Regions from separate parts of the Sporosarcina sp. P29 genome, predicted to be linked through region 1. Evidence: a T-box and tRNA genes for the amino acid it is inferred to sense, from the RefSeq annotation. Region 1 holds a T-box; the other holds one or more tRNA genes.

Region 1 (9,633 bases):
TATGTTCTATCTTGGGGTCCTCTAATCCTAGGACACACACACCCTGACGTAGTATCTGCAATTCAAAAAGTAGCTGAAACAGGTACAAGTTTCGGAGCGCCTACTCTTCTTGAAAATGAATTGGCAGAGCTTGTGATCGACCGTGTACCATCCATTGAAATGGTGCGTATGGTATCTTCAGGTACGGAAGCGACGATGAGTGCACTTCGATTAGCACGTGGCTATACGAAGCGTAATAAAATCCTTAAATTCGAAGGTTGCTATCACGGACATGCGGATTCTTTGCTTATTAAAGCGGGATCGGGTGTCGCTACATTAGGTTTACCTGATAGCCCTGGAGTGCCTGAATCGATTGCGCAAAACACTCTTACGGTTCCATATAACGACCTGGAAAGTGTTAAATTAGCTATTAAAGAGTACGGAGACGACCTTGCTGCGATTATTGTAGAACCTGTTGCAGGAAACATGGGTGTTGTAGGACCGGATAACGGCTTCCTTAAAGGCTTACGTGATTTGACCGAAGAAAACGGTTCATTACTCATCTTTGATGAAGTCATGACTGGATTCCGTGTGGGTTATAAATGCGCACAAGGTCATTTCAACATCAAACCGGACATTACATGTCTAGGTAAAGTAATCGGTGGCGGACTCCCTGTAGGAGCGTATGGCGGTTCACGCAAGATTATGGAGCATGTAGCGCCGGCGGGAACTATTTATCAAGCGGGTACATTGTCTGGTAACCCATTAGCCATGACAGCTGGTATCGAAACGTTGAGAAAGTTGACACCGAAAACATACGAACACTTCATCAAACTTGGCGATCAGTTGGAAGAAGGTTTCCGCGCAGCAGCGAAAGCTAATAATATTCCACATACCGTCAATCGAGCAGGTTCTATGATTGGTTTCTTCTTTACAGACGAACGCGTCAATAACTATGATAAAGCGAAAACATCCGATTTGGAACTGTTCGCAGAATATTACCGTCTGATGGCGGAAGAAGGTATTTTCTTACCACCTTCCCAATTCGAAGGTATGTTCTTGTCAGCAGCACACACAGAAGAGCATATTGCGAAAACTGTGGAAGCATTCCATACGGTATTTGAGAAGTTAAAACGATAATTATGAAGCGCCAGGCAAATTTATTTGCTTGGCGCTTTTTTATGTCCATTATTTTAGGGGGGATGGCAGGGTTACGATTACTTCCATTATAATCTACACTATACTTCACTTCTAAACTCCTCCATTTCTTCATATAGTAGCCTGAGTTAAGAAAAGGAGTGAAGCGAAAATGACGACGCATCAATGGACATTGCAAGAGTCTTTTTATTTCCCTGCTGAGTACGGGGCATTTGCTGAATCGGCTGAGGTAAAGGTGACGCCAGGGTTTACGGAAGAGCGTACGGAGGAAGCGATCCGCTTGCAAGGGATCTATCATATCGCGGCAAACGTTGTATTTGATGCAGACAAGCAAGTGGAATTGGCAACTGAAGATGCATTAGTTATTAATGACGTGGAAGTAGAAAACAATAAAGGGTATTTTGAGTATGCTGTGCCTCTGAATGTTGATCTGCCAGTAGAACTCGATGGAGACTTGCAACTTGAAGTGCGGGATATTAAAACTGCAACACAGGAAGACGGAGGATTGAAGCTCGAGTGGACTGTTCATTTGAAACAGGATAAGCCTGTACAAGAAGTGGTCGTTATTGAAGAAGAACCCGCTGCGCCAGAGTTCGTAGCTGCATCGACATCTCATATGGAGTTTCTTGCAAATGCGGATCGTGCGATAGAGCAAGTAACTAATGAAATGGAAGACTTTCTCCTATACATCGCCGAGATGGATGACGATGTAACGAGAAAGATCTTCCATTCAAATAATGTTTTTGTAGAAGCAGAAGGACAAAGCAGCGAGTAAGCAAAATACTAAAAAGTCGCCAGTGGTCGGGACTAAAAGTAACCGAATCAATTGAAAAACGGTTAACGGAATAATACAGCCTTTACAATAAAATCTCGTTTTTCGAAGCCATGGCGGTAACAAGTAGGGATTATATCCTCTTCGCATCGTTCACCATCCTTTCTCTATAGACTACTATTCAGTTGACGGACGCTACATGTTTCGCTTATAATAATGGGTATATGAATATAAATGCGAAGAGTAGGAAAGTACATGTGAACCGTTTTCTTTAGAGAGGGTGCGATTGGTGGAACGTACCTGGAAACAACATATGGAAGTCCCCTATGAGCAGTTTCTGTGAAATTATAGTAGCAGAATCCGGTGAAGACCGTTACCAAATCATGAAGATGTAATGCTTTTTAGCGTTCATAAATAAAGGTGGTACCACGAGCTCCTTCGTCCTTTTACCGGGATGAGTGGGGCTTTTTTGTATCCCTTTTTATTTGAAGGAGGAACTGAAATGACTGATGAATTGACGATGCCGACTAAATACGATCCGCAAGCAGTTGAAAAAGGACGTTATGAATGGTGGCTGGAAGGTAAGTATTTTGAGTCAGATGTAAAGAGTGAAAAAGAACCGTATACGATTGTGATACCACCACCGAACGTTACAGGTAAGCTTCACTTAGGGCACGCTTGGGATACAACATTACAAGATATGCTCATCCGCATGAAACGTATGCAAGGGTATGACGCATTGTGGTTGCCTGGAATGGACCATGCTGGAATTGCGACACAAGCTAGAGTAGAGGAAAAACTTCGTGCTGAAGGCAAAACACGCAATGATCTGGGTCGCGAAAAATTCATACAGGAAACATGGAAATGGAAAGAAGAATACGCGAGCCATATCCGCGCACAATGGGCGAAACTTGGTCTAGCCCTCGATTACTCACAAGAGCGTTTTACGTTAGATGAAGGATTATCAAAAGCAGTAAATGAAGTATTCGTTAAATTGTATGAGAAAAAGCTTATCTACCGTGGCGAATATATTATCAACTGGGATCCTGCAACGAAAACAGCGATATCTGATATTGAGGTTATCCATAAAGATGTGCAAGGTGCATTCTATCATATGCGCTACCCGTTGGCAGATGGCACAGGTTCGATTGAAATAGCGACAACACGTCCCGAAACGATGCTTGGTGATACAGCTGTTGCAGTTCACCCGGATGACGAGCGCTATCAGCATTTGATCGGCAAGATGGTCAAATTACCGATCGTGGGACGCGAGATCCCAATCGTAGCGGATGACTACGTCGAAATGGATTTCGGAAGCGGTGCAGTGAAAATTACACCAGCGCATGACCCGAATGACTTTGAAATAGGTAACCGTCATAACTTACCACGTGTGTTGGTGATGAATGAGGACGGTACGATGAATAAATTAGCAGGCAAGTATGAAGGCATGGATCGTTTCGAATGCCGTAAGCAAATCGTCAAAGACTTGCAAGAGATGAATGTACTATTTGAAATTGAAGATCATATGCACTCTGTCGGACACTCGGAACGAAGCGGCGCAGTAGTGGAACCTTACCTTTCTACACAATGGTTCGTCAATATGCAACCACTTGCTGAACAAGCAATCAATCTTCAGAAAAATGAAGAAGAAAAAGTAACGTTTGTACCTGAACGTTTCGAGAAAACATATTTGAGCTGGATGGAAAACGTCCACGACTGGTGTATTTCTCGTCAACTATGGTGGGGTCACCGAATTCCGGCTTGGTATCACAACACAACAGGCGAAATCTATGTGGGTCAAGAAGCACCAGCCGATGAAGAAAACTGGACACAAGACAATGATGTATTGGATACATGGTTCTCATCTGCTCTATGGCCGTTCTCGACTATGGGCTGGCCAGATGTTGACAGCGAAACGTTCAAAAAATATTACCCGACAGATGCCCTTGTTACAGGATATGATATTATCTTCTTTTGGGTGTCCCGCATGATCTTCCAAGCACTTGAATTCACGGAAGAGCGTCCCTTCAAGGATGTCTTGATCCATGGATTAGTACGCGCGGAAGACGGGCGAAAAATGTCTAAATCTCTTGGTAACGGTGTAGATCCAATGGACGTAATCGAACAATACGGTGCAGACGCATTGCGTTACTTCCTAGCAACCGGTTCTTCACCAGGACAAGATCTACGTTACTCTACAGAAAAAGTAGAAGCGATTTGGAACTTTGCCAATAAAATTTGGAATGCTTCCCGTTTCGCCTTAATGAATATGGATGGTATGACGTATGAAGAAATCGATTTGTCAGGTAAGAAATCTGTTGCAGATGCATGGATCTTAACTCGCCTAAATGAAACGATAGAATCAGTAACCAATTTAGCTGATCGTTATGAGTTCGGTGAAATGGGCCGCGCATTATATAACTTCATCTGGGATGATTTCTGTGACTGGTATATCGAAATGGCGAAATTGCCACTATACGGTGAAGATGAAGTAGCCAAAAAAACGACTCGTTCGGTTCTTGCGCATGTTCTTGATCAGACGATGCGTTTATTGCACCCATTAATGCCTTTCATTACTGAAGAAATCTGGCAGAACCTTCCACATGAAGGTGAGTCGATCACAGTAGCGAAGTGGCCTGAAGTAGATGCAACGATGATGGACAAGTCACGTGCTTCGGATATGAAATTGTTGATGGATATTATCAAAGCGGTTCGTAATATTCGTGCGGAAGTGAATACACCGATGAGTCGTAAAGTTGATTTGTATATTTCGGCGAAGGACGAGAAGACGGTGGCGGTACTAGAAGAGAACCGTAATTATCTTGTGCGCTTCTGTAATCCAGAAACATTGACGATTGGTGTGAAGGTGAATGCACCAGGCAAGACGATGTCCGCAGTCGTGACAGGGGCAGAGCTGTATTTGCCACTTGAGGGATTGATTGATATTGAGGAAGAATTGGCTCGCTTGACGAAAGAGCTTGGTAAGTGGCAAGGTGAAGTGAAGCGGGTTCAGGGCAAGTTGTCAAATGAACGTTTTACTGCGAAGGCGCCTGAGTCAGTTGTTGAGGAAGAGCGTGCGAAAGAGAAGGATTATTTGGAGAAATATGCGGCGGTTGAACGTCGTATTGCGGAACTGAAGGAGATTTAAAGATAGTTATAAATAAATCGAAGGCCCATTCGACAGTGTAACGCTGTTGAATGGGCCTTTTTGTAGTTTAGTGGTGGTAAAGTTGAAGCGAAGAGTGGTAAGGATTTACACTTAGCAATGGACGCATTCTTATGGCCCCGTCCGGCGCTTCAAATCTTAAAAATATATTTTCATTATAGTAATCATCAAGTCCGATGGGTATAATTAAAATCACAATATTATGAATTATTAAGGAGAGGGCTATATGAGTTTTTTAGTTCGTGAGATGGTAAGTGAGGATATTGAGAGGGTTCAAGATATTGCTAGGCAGAGTTGGCATGCTACGTATGAAGGCATTATTCCTCGTACGATTCAAGACTGCTTTTTGGATGCAGCTTACGATACTCCTATGATGAATAGGCGTCTACAAACTTCTAATCTATTTGTTGTAGAGGTTGATGATGAAGTGGTGGGCTTTGCTGATTTTTCACAGGTAGATGAAGATGGAAAATCCAAACTGCGCGCTATTTATCTTTATCCTGATCGACAAGGGAAGGGGCTCGGCTCGGCTCTTATACAAAAGGGGATTGAAGTTCTCGGGAAATTGAAAGAACTTATAGTTGAAGTGGAAAAAGACAATATGATTGGGCGGAAATTTTATGAAGCGAAAGGATTTGAGGTCGTTAAAGAATATGATGATAACTTTGACGGTCATACGTTGAAAACGATTCAAATGATTAGGAATCTGTAAGTAGTAAAAGGGGGGTATGGGGTTGAATAGAATACTGTTCATTGCAATAAATATTTTTACTGGTTTATTTGTGCTAATCAACAGTGTAGTGGGCTATGGAATTAGCGGTTTGGGAGAGGATTCTACACATAATATTGCTATACTTGGTTTAATCGTAGTGTGGATAGTTGGCTTAGCTTTTCAGTTAAGCAAAAGGATTCGAGTTTTAGGATTTGTTATCACGTTTATCCCAGCATTGTTTATCTTGTATATTTACTTTACCGCTATGAATATGTAATGCAGAAGTCACATATTGGGGGGCACTATGCGGAAGTTCTTTACTTTATTACTTTTTCTCTGCTTGTCATTTGTATTGGTTGGCTGTACCACTAGTGTTGGACAAAACAAAGGTGGGTATTTGACAAAAAAACAGGTGGTAAAGTTGGACCCAAAAGCGGATTGGCTGAAATTTGAAGGCAAAGTATACAAAAGTAATATCGGTTGGTCTGATATGGGGAAATTCACAAAGGGATCGAAACTAGGGGAAGTTTCAAGGGGGATGGCATCGCATATCCCGATTGGAGCTGAGATTTATGAATCGAAGGAACGGAGCGATATTTTGATTGTTGACTATATGAAGGTAGAGAAACACTATTTACTACAACGGGGTGAGTAGTAATTGAGCGTAATAGGTACTCGGAAAAAGGTATAGCAATGGATGCGAACTAGTTAAAAGGGGGAAATCGAATGTTAATTAAACCGAAGAAATTGCAGCGAGGCGATCAAGTTGCAACGGTGAGTCCATCGTGGGGAGGTGCGGGCGAACCAGAAATCAGATGGAGATATGAGCAAGGAGTAAAGAGATTGGAAGATATATTCGGCTTAACTGTTGTGCAGATGCCAAATAGTTTAAAGGGAGCCGACTTTCTCTATGAAAATCCGAAAGCCCGTGCAGAGGACCTGATGACTGCATTTAAGGATCCGAATATTAAAGGGATCATTGCGAATATCGGAGGAGAAGACAGCATTCGCTTACTTTCATATATCGATTTTAACGTAATACAAGAAAATCCAAAAATCTTCATGGGTTATTCTGACGTTACGGTATCTCATTTGTTTTGTCATAAAGCGGGAATTTCGTCGTTCTACGGACCGGCTATATTAACCGATTTTGCTGAAAATATTGAGATGGATTCCTACACGGTTGAGATGGTGAATCGAACTCTTTTTTCTAATGAAACCATTGGTGAGATCCGACCAGCTGAAAATTGGACAAGCGAACGGTTGGAATGGATTGAGCCTAATAAGGATACGCGACGCACGATGAATCCGAATACTGGATACGAACTACTTCAAGGCTCAGGTACTGTGCAAGGACGATTGATTGGTGGATGTATCGAAGTCTTGGAATTTGCGAAGGGTACGGTAATTTGGCCTGAAGACAAGTATTGGGACAATAGTATAGTATTCTTTGAAACATCTGAAGAGAAGCCCGATCCAAATTTGATTCGCTACTGGTTGAGAAATTATGCAGCACAAGGAATCTTACAGAAAGTGAATGGCATTATTTTCGGTAAACCGAAAGATGAGAAATACTTTGATGAGTATAAAGAAGAAATTCTTCACGTGATGAAAGAATATGGTTTGGAGCATTTGCCTATTTTATATAACTTGAACTTTGGCCATACAGAACCTAAATTTATATAACCGTATGGTGCGTTGGCGGAGATAGATTGTGAACAAAAGATGTTTTCGATTCTCGAAAGTGGCGTTCAGTAAAATAATAGTTAAATGAGGTGTTTCTAATTTTTACAGATCAGCAATTGCGAATGCTCATCAAAGGTGAAGTTATAAGTGGAACCTTTCCTTATAATAGCTATGATGAAAAAGAAATCTTGGCACATATCAATCGACTGTTCTATCGAATCAATCGCATCCACAATGTGCTCTGCGAAGCGGAATGGGATCATTTCGGCAGTGGCTATGCTTCCTTTGTGGAGTATTTTTGTTATCGCAAAGAAGATTGTATTGTTATGGAAGAAAAGAATGGAATACGTGAAATAGAGATAACAGGTATTATACTCGATATAAGTCGCCTAGCACCAGTTGCTATAATGGGAGAAGATGTGAGGCATAGAACCATTCGTATAGAGACGACCGAAGAATTGAGCAGTGGACAAGGTTCAATACTTGATGATCCTATTTCGTTAGCTGTTGGTGAGGAATTGGAAACATTAGCATTTGAATTACAGAATGCTTTAGAGGAATTTGATTACAAGCTATTAGCTACAAAAGAAATGAATGTACCACTATCCTTTAATACAAAAATCCCGACGGTTTATCGGAATGAGCGACAATATCTTGTCTTAGATGCTATCTTTTATTGGGAAGATTAACAACGTGTTTAAACGTAGATCAATAAAATAAATAGGGAGGAACGATATGAAAGTGCAAGTAGTGGACTACAATAATCAATGGCCAGAGATGTTTAAAAAAGAATCTCGAAAGATCGCCAAGGTTTTTGAAGATGAATTAGTACATATTCATCACATCGGCAGTACATCTGTAGAAGGACTACCAGCTAAACCAATAATCGATATAATGCCCGTAGTAAAGACAATTGAAAATGTTGATGCGTTGATTACTCAGATGAATGAAATTGGTTATGAAGCGCTTGGAGAATTTGGAATGAAGGGAAGACGTTATTTTAGAAAAGGTGAACAGCCTCGAACACATCACATCCATGTATTTCAGGATGATAATTTATACGATATTGCTCGTCATTTAGCCGTTAGAGATTATCTTCGCTTTCATCCTGAGGAAAGTAAGCGCTATGGCTCCTTGAAAATGAAACTGGCTGCCAGGTTTCCGGACGACATAGAATCCTATATTGATGGAAAAGATCTGTTTGTGAAGGAATTGGAACGAAAAGCGCTTAGTTGGTATGATGCTAAGAAGTAATATGTAGAAGGGTATCTAGAAAGTAATGAGGTGTTCTGTGAGGTTATTCACGAAGTTAGGAATTATAGTATTTTCAACACTTCTATTAACCGCATGTTTTGGAGAAAATTATGATTTCACCCCTCCAGATGTTACGCTAATGAATAATACGGAATATCCTGATACAGAAGAATTGACTGCGGTCAATATCGAGTGGGATTTAGACAAATTGTATACTAAGAAAACAGATGATATTTTGTCAGTCGCTAGAGATCAGAAAACATTGGTTTACCATAAAGGGCAAGAAATGAGAGTCGTATTTGTTACCCAGGATTTTGCTATCAGGAAGTTGAGCGCCTATGTAACTAAAAATGGGATAAAGACAGAAATCAAGGTAGACGGGGAAGTTTTCAACATGCCTAACGAGAAGGGTGAATATATCATGGTTTTACATCTTCTCGCAGATAGTGGAACGGTAGAATATGTAGGGAATGTGTTAATTGAGTAGTAGAGAATCATTCCTAGTGGTGCTAGTCATCTTAAGAATTGTGAAGCTTAGACTAAAAACCCACCAAACTAGTTTACATAATATTATTATTAGTAAGAGCAGAGAGGAGTTTAGTTATGCAAGCAATTATCGAAATCTTGGGTATTGTCTTACCGATTATAATAGCAGGCCTTATTGTAATATTTGTCATTAAGAGACTGGATCGGAAAATGAAGCAAGGTACGTTGCCTAAGAAAAAATCGAAGAGCGCTCAGACGTTGTTGGATAGTTTGATACCTCTTGGAATGTTGGTTGGTTGTATACTTGGTTTGCTAATCAGTATGATGTCACCTATTTCGTTAGGACTTGCCTTTAGTTTAGGTTCTTCATTTGGTTTATTAGGTGGGTATTTTGCCTATGAGAGTTATGGTAATCAAGAA
Region 2 (7,604 bases), on a different contig from region 1:
ATACAAACTCCGGTGGAAATACACTTGTAATGATTTTGTCTACGACTGCCGCCGTATGCACTGCATCTTCTGAAGGTTTCAACACCGTACAGTTCCCTGTTGCTATTGAACCGATTAGTGGATCAATTAATAATTGGAACGGATAATTGAACGGTCCAATAATCAATACGCTGCCATATGGTTCTTTTACGATAAAGCTAGTTGCTGGTTGTAAATGGAGTGGCGTTTTCACCTTTTCAGGAGCTGCCCATTCATCCAAGTGATCCAACATATGTGTAATGCTCGATAAAACAAATCCTGTTTCTGCTACATATGCTTCAAGCGGGTGTTTGTGTAGATCTTGATGCAATGCATCCGAGATTTCTTTTTCATGCTTCTGAATCGCTTTATACAATTTTTCCAACATCATTTTCCTGAATGACATACTGCGCGTCACTCCTGATGTATAATATTGCTTCTGTTTGTTCATAATCATTTCAAGTTCTAGACTGCTCATTGCCAAATAATCCACACTCCTCATGTTTGTTCTTGTTATCAGTCTACCATTTTATTCAACAGAAAAAACTTCAGACGATTTATTCGACTGAAGTTTCTCCATTATATTTTATTTTTCATGAGCCTCAATGAATTCAATACTACAATGACGGTCGCACCCATATCCGCCATGACCGCCATCCATAATGTCAGCCAGCCTGGAATGATGAGTAGCAACGCGATGACTTTCAAACCTAGTGCGATCGAAATATTTTGAAGAATGATTTGTTTTGTGCGTGAGCTTAATTTGATAGTATAGGGAAGTTTCTCCAAATCATCTGCCATCAATGCAATATCTGCCGTTTCAAGTGCAGTATCTGTTCCTGCTCCACCCATCGCAATACCAACATTTGCTGTAGCTAAAGCCGGTGCATCGTTCACTCCGTCACCTACCATTGCTACTTTACCGTATTGACTCAATGATTTAATCATCTCGACTTTTTGATCCGGTAATAATTCTGCTTTGACTTCTGACAAACCAAGTTGCGCTCCAATTGCTAAAGCGGTTGATTGATTATCACCCGTTAGCATAACAGTCTTCTTGCCCATTTCATGAAGCTTCTCGATGACTTTCAAGCTACTTTTACGGACTTGATCAGCTACTGCTATGATTCCTTCTAGTCCTGCTTCAGACCAGACGAGCATGACGGTTTTGCCTTGTTTCTGCAATGTAAGAATCTGCTGTTCAATTGATGCTTCGACTGTATTCATTTCTCTGAATAAATTCGGACTTCCCACATGCACCAAGTGCTCTCCAATCATAGCTTTTGCACCTTTGCCTGTAATCGATTGGAATTGTTCCACTGCTAGCAATCCTAGTGGTAATTTCTCTGCCGCTCGCATAATCGATGAGGCTAATGGATGTTGGGAGTACTTCTCGATTGAAGCAGCTTGTTGCAATACTTGATCTTCAGTTAATGTGGACACCGTCACGACATCAGTTACTTCCGGACGCCCTTCAGTTAGCGTCCCTGTTTTATCGAACGCCACGACTTTAATTTGTCCGGTCTCTTCTAAATGAATGCCACCCTTGATTAACACACCATTACGTGCAGCGTTACCAATCGCGGTAACGATGGCTATAGGTGTTGAAATGACTAATGCACACGGACAGCCGACTACTAATACGACAAGACCTTTGTAGAACCAGTCACCCCATACTCCACCGAGTAAAAGTGGCGGTATGATCATGATCAGTAAAGAAATACCTAAAATGGCTGGTGTATAGTATCTCGCAAAACGATCGACAAATTGCTGTGTCGGTGCTTTTTCTGCCTGTGCTTCTTCGACTAAATGAATGATTTTGGCAATTGTCGTGTCTTCAGCAAGCTTTGTAACACGAACTTGCATTACACCTTCTTCATTCAACGTTCCAGCAAACACTTCGTCTCCTAGTACTTTATGGACAGGCACAGACTCACCTGTGATTGCTGCCTGGTTAACAGATGAGTCCCCTTGAATGACTTCACCGTCCATCGCAATCTTTTGTCCCGGTTTAATCAAAATCACATCATTAATTCGTAAATCTTCCACATCTACTTCAAATTCATTCGTACCACGAAGTACAATCGCTGTAGTGGGAGCGATTTCAATTAGAGACGTAATGGAATTTCTCGCTTTATCGATTGAGTAACTTTCTAATGCTTCACTGACGGAGAACAGGAAGACTACAACCGCGCCTTCTGCCCAATCACCAATGAGTGCAGCTCCGATCACTGCGATTGTCATTAATGTAGACATATCAAATTCAAGTTTAAAAAGATTCGTTAATCCTTCCTTCATTAAACTGAATCCGCCGATTAATATGGCAGAGAGAAACAAAGCAATCGACAGCCAGTTATTAGCACCATTCGCGGTAGATACTGCATACCCTGCTACTAGTAAAACTAACGAAGCAATAGTCGTTTGATTTTCACGTTTTTTCCAAAAAGGGGTATGCTGTTTAATAATCCGCTGCTTTTCAGGGAATACCTTTATACCGTCAAACGCACCCGCTTCTTCTAATTGTAAAATAGAGGCCTCTCCTGCAACCGTTAATTTGGATGCACCAAAGTTCAGCTGTACATCTTCAACAGAATCAATCTGCCGAACATTTTTCTCGAATTTCGCGGCACAACTTGTGCACGACAAATTTTGCAGGCGATAGACATTTTTCTCAGAAGCCATGTGATCAGTCCTCTCAAAAAATCGTTCATTTTAACGTTTCCATCATTCAATCGTTCATTTGATTGATTAGCTTTAGTATATGCAATTCCAGATATTTTGTCAATTCAATCATTCAAACATTCATTTGAATGAAATGACATGAAAAAGCAGTTCCTTAGAGATTCCAAGGAACTGCAAAATACATGATGTATTATTTTGAACGCGTAACGAAGATCTGAGGTACTTCTGCTTCAAATCGAACTAGTTCCCCTGTACGTGGATGTAGAAAAGACAATGCGGTTGCATGAAGTCCCACTCTGCGCAACGGGTTGCCTGTAGCACCATACTTTTTGTCCCCTATAACTGGGTGTCCCAATTCTTCCATATGTACACGAATTTGATTTTTTCGACCTGTTTCCAAAAGAACCTCCAGCAATGAACAATCCTTATTTGCTTGTACTCTTCTATAATGTGTAATCGCGTGCTGTCCGCCATTGTCGGTAGGGTTTGAATAGACTCTGAATGCACTATTTTCCGTTAACCAAGAAGAAATAGTTCCTGATTCAGTTCGTACTTTCCCTTCGACAAGTGCAGTATATAAACGTTCCTTTACCGATTCATTCCATGTACTTTGCAATGCTTGCTGCGTTTCTTCATTTTTGGCAAACATCATTACGCCCGATGTATCTCGATCAAGACGGTGCACGACAAAAATACGATTTTCAGGATGACTTCTCTTGACGTACTTTGTAATTTCTCGATAGGCTGTCTGATCTTTTTCTTTTTCAGAAGCTACAGAAAGAACGCCTGCCTCTTTATTGATCACGATGATATCGTCATCCTCATGCAGAATAGATACACCTACTAATTTCGAGACGTTTATAGCCGCTTTGTTGCTTTGTATTTCAACCTTTTGTCCAGGCGCTAACGACTGATTATGTTTTGTTGTCATCTGACCATCCACCATAACTTGGCCACGTGTAAGAATGGACTTCACCGAATTCCTACTGCTTTTTGACATAACCTTCAATAAATACGGCAATAATTCTATCTGTTCTTCCACTGTATATTCTTTTACATTAGATGTTACCTGTTTTCTCTTCATTGTATATGACTCCTCCTGCCTATCTAAATAAATATTCGCACTATAAGTATACACCGCATGACTGGTGAGTGTATGTACTATCATTTGATTGTAATGAAAACTTCATTTGAAATCTAGACATAAAAAAACAGCCCCTAGACATTCGGTCTAATAGGACTGTTTATTGTTATAAACCGTGTTCCTACGGTAAATAACTTAGGTTTGGCACCTATGACTCCGACTGGGCTCGAACCAGCGACCTCCACCCTGTCAAGGTGGCGCTCTCCCAGCTGAGCTACGGAATCGATTTTACTAGGATGTGCATTTTAAGTAAGCCAGTTAGGCTCTCAAGCACAAATACTATAATAGCATTATCTATCCTGGTTGTAAACAAAGAAATTAAAAATCGATAATTTTTCTATACCATCAGAAAAACTACCGATTTTCATGGAATTTCGTTACATTATTCAGGGCCGCTTCTCCTTTCATTTACTGCATGGGGTTTACTTGTTCTTCTATTGGTTCATTCTCAAAATATAAAAACTCTTCATGATCCAGCTCACTCATCCGTTCTTTGTTAAAGCCATGTGCCAAATGCCCTTCAAACACGTTTTCCCACCATGTTTCTTGTGTATTCATAGTATTTTCTCTCCTTTTCGATTTGATTGGTTTCTGTACCGACCTCTATATTTTATTCGTTATGACTGATTCGCTTACATGTAGTATATACATAACTCGCGATGGTAAAACTGCGTAATTAGTCCAAATTAGTTCGAGGGATTTCTAGTCCTTCGGCTTCTTGACTTTTATTTTATCATGTGTTTCACAAATCACATTCCAGTAAAAGCCTTGTCTATACTAGTCTCGTCCTTTATTGAAAATTCCATCTAATCTAGTTCTTTTCACTCAATCAGACTAGTAAAACGCAAAAATACAGAGGTTGATTTCGAAAATTCTTATCCTAAATAAAATAAAAAGACTTGCAAGCTTTATTTCAAGCCGACAAGTCTTTTAAAAGTAATTTAATTAGAAGCTAATTTAGGTGAATTATTTTTCTTATTCCCCATCCACTGGAACGCCAGTAAGATGATGAATAAAACTAAACCGATGATATCTGTCATCGTTTCTGGATAGATCAACAACATGCCTGTACCTAACGTTATAATTCGCATAATCCAGTTCAGTTTACGATACCAATAACCAATTATGCCTGCCCCGATGGCAACCATACCGACAATGGCAGTCAACGTCACCCATACAATCTCCGTTACACTCGAGTCGAGCATCAGCATTGCCGGATTAAAGACGAACATATACGGAATAATGAAGGCGGCAATTGCCAGTTTGGCAGAAGTAATACCTGTCTTGATCGGATCTCCACCCGAAATACCTGAAGCAGCAAAGGCAGCCAATGCAACAGGCGGCGTGATATCCGCAATAATACCAAAGTAAAATACGAATAAGTGTGCAGATACTGCCACTACAATCGGCACAGCTGCACCTGTAGGCTCATCTAGCATTAATAATGTAATGATGGCAGGCGCTGCAATTGTAGACGTAATAACATAGTTTGCCGTCGTTGGAGAACCCATGCCCAAAATGATAGCTGCGAACATTGTGAAAATTAATGTCAGCAAAACGTTACCACCAGCAGCTGAGATCAAGCCTGTTGCCAAGCTAAGTCCAAGACCCGTCTTAACCACAACCCCGACAATAATACCCGCACAGGCAGTCGCCGCTGCTACAGCCAATGCTGTACGAGCACCGTCTACTAACGCGTCAATCATATCTTTAAATCCAATTCTTGTTTCCTTACTAATTGCACTCACAGCGATAGTCAGTACGATACCGAGTAATGCTGCTTTCATTGTTGGAATACCTATCAACAAGAAGACGATAATGCCTAAAATCGGTAGTAATAAATAAATCTTTTTCAGCGTTTCTTTGCGGTTCGGAATCTGGGATGCATCCAATCCTTTCAAACCAACACGCTTTGCTTCGAAATGAGTCATAATCCAAATTCCAGTGAAGTACAGTAGCGCCGGGATAGCGGCCGCTTTGGCAATTTCCCAATACGTTACACCGCCGATAAATTCAACCATTAGGAATGCAGCGGCTCCCATAATCGGCGGCATAATCTGTCCACCTGTAGAGGCAGCTGCCTCGACTCCACCTGCGAATTCCTTACGATAACCTAGCTTCTTCATCATAGGAATCGTGTATGAACCGGATCCTACAACGTTGGCTACAGAACTACCTGAAATAGTACCTTGCAACGCACTTGAGAATATTGCGACTTTTGCAGGTCCACCAGTCAAACGACCTGCCAATACTACAGCTAAGTCATTGAAGTAGTTACCTACGCCCGTCTTCACTAAGAACGCCCCGAACAAAAGGAAGACGAATATGAAGGTGGCAGATACACTAATCGGCGTACCGAGGATCCCGTCCGTTGTAAAGAACATTAATTGAACGAGATTTTCCACGCTTTGTCCTCTATGTGCAAGGAACCCTGGGAAATAAGGCCCGAAGAATGCATAAGCCAGAAACACAACTGAGATGATGGTGATTGGCATTCCTACCGCCCGTCTCGCTGCTTCTAATGTTAGTAGTACCGCTAAAATACCGATAATTAAATCGAGATCAGATACTCGCCCTACACGAAATACTAGTTCGTTGATAAATAGTGGCCAGTATAAACCAACTGCTATCGCCAATAAAGATAAAATAATATCATAAAACGGTACTTTGTCGCGGCGCACACCGATCTTTTTTCTAGCAGGGAACATGAGGAATATAAGTGATAAAGCAAAACCTAAGTGAATAGATCGCTGAATTTGAGCTGTAAATGGTTTACCAATCGCGGTATATAACTGAAAAATTGAAAATGCCAACAAACCGAAAAATACAATCTTGCCAAATAAGCCTTTCAAATCTCTCGTATTGGATTCTGGGTCGTACTTTTGAAGAATTTCAAGTTGTTCTTGTTCAGAAAGCGTACCCATTTCTTCATCGGAAATGGCGGGAATATCTTTTTCCCGGTCTTTATTATTTTCCATTTAATCTGACTCCTTTTAACATCTTATAATTTGATACCTTTGCCACATGGAATTCATAAGAATGACCCTTTTGAAGAAATTCTTTCAGATGATAATCTTGTTGCTCATATCGCAAAGACAGATCTGCATTCACCCTACCTATATAGAGAACAAACGAATCTATCACGCGGTTTTCGAATGTAAGCGTATAAACACCATCTTCAACTTGCAGTACTTCGCCTTCTTCTGCATAACCTGGTAATCCGATGGCTACATCTTCATACTGCATAAATTCGAAACGGAGCTTTCCATTGTCGGTAATGCGATATTGCTCTTTCACATTAGACAAATGGATGGAGTGAATATAATGAATTTGAAAATGTCGACTCTCGTGTAATGGAAGATAATACGCCTTTGGCTGTTCGCTCCGAACCTCTTCTAGTATGATCATTTGTCTATATGGATAAAACAATGTGATCAGCATTACAACTCCTATCAGAAACGTCAGCAGAAGAACGATTTTTCTTGATTTCATCCGCCTATTCCTTTCTGTTACAATACATGCAATAAGCACAATAGTGTATGAAATTCGCTAATTACTTTAAAAAATTAAGAATGGGACGGACAAAGCTTTCGCTTTACCGTCCCCACGTGCTCCTATCAGATAACTAACTCAGTTTATTAGTTCACTTCGTCAAAGTACTTCTGTGCACCTGGGTGTACAGGAATACCAATACCATTCAAACCATTTTCTGCTTTAATCAAAGCACCTTTGGCATGTTGAATTTTCGAAGCGTTTTCAT

Evidence for each region. The T-box of region 1 lies ahead of CSV68_RS11070 (valine--tRNA ligase). A T-box ahead of a tRNA ligase gene usually reads a tRNA of that ligase, here a tRNA-Val.
Region 2: it has a tRNA-Val gene. The T-box ahead of CSV68_RS11070 (valine--tRNA ligase) is inferred to sense a tRNA for this amino acid. The anticodon was not compared.

What each region holds. Positions count from the first base shown of each region.
Region 1 covers NZ_PDYX01000012.1:15,092-24,724, forward strand. Annotated here, with positions in the region: gene hemL (glutamate-1-semialdehyde 2,1-aminomutase) at 1-1,119, shown strand, start outside; gene CSV68_RS11060 (hypothetical protein) at 1,289-1,912, shown strand; T-box leader at 2,140-2,358, shown strand; gene CSV68_RS11070 (valine--tRNA ligase) at 2,412-5,057, shown strand; gene CSV68_RS11075 (GNAT family N-acetyltransferase) at 5,302-5,787, shown strand; gene CSV68_RS11080 (hypothetical protein) at 5,810-6,064, shown strand; gene CSV68_RS11085 (hypothetical protein) at 6,185-6,442, shown strand; partial or broken gene CSV68_RS11090 (S66 family peptidase) at 6,514-7,545, shown strand; gene CSV68_RS11095 (hypothetical protein) at 7,596-8,162, shown strand; gene CSV68_RS11100 (GrpB family protein) at 8,209-8,727, shown strand; gene CSV68_RS11105 (hypothetical protein) at 8,867-9,214, shown strand; gene CSV68_RS11110 (hypothetical protein) at 9,331-9,633, shown strand, end outside.
Region 2 covers NZ_PDYX01000003.1:1,881-9,484, reverse strand. Annotated here, with positions in the region: gene CSV68_RS03650 (aldehyde dehydrogenase) at 1-502, opposite strand, end outside; gene CSV68_RS03645 (heavy metal translocating P-type ATPase) at 598-2,700, opposite strand; gene CSV68_RS03640 (RluA family pseudouridine synthase) at 2,891-3,784, opposite strand; tRNA gene CSV68_RS03635 (tRNA-Val) at 3,996-4,068, opposite strand; gene CSV68_RS17285 (hypothetical protein) at 4,253-4,402, opposite strand; gene CSV68_RS03630 (TRAP transporter permease) at 4,786-6,822, opposite strand; gene CSV68_RS03625 (DUF1850 domain-containing protein) at 6,812-7,336, opposite strand; gene CSV68_RS03620 (TAXI family TRAP transporter solute-binding subunit) at 7,483-7,604, opposite strand, start outside.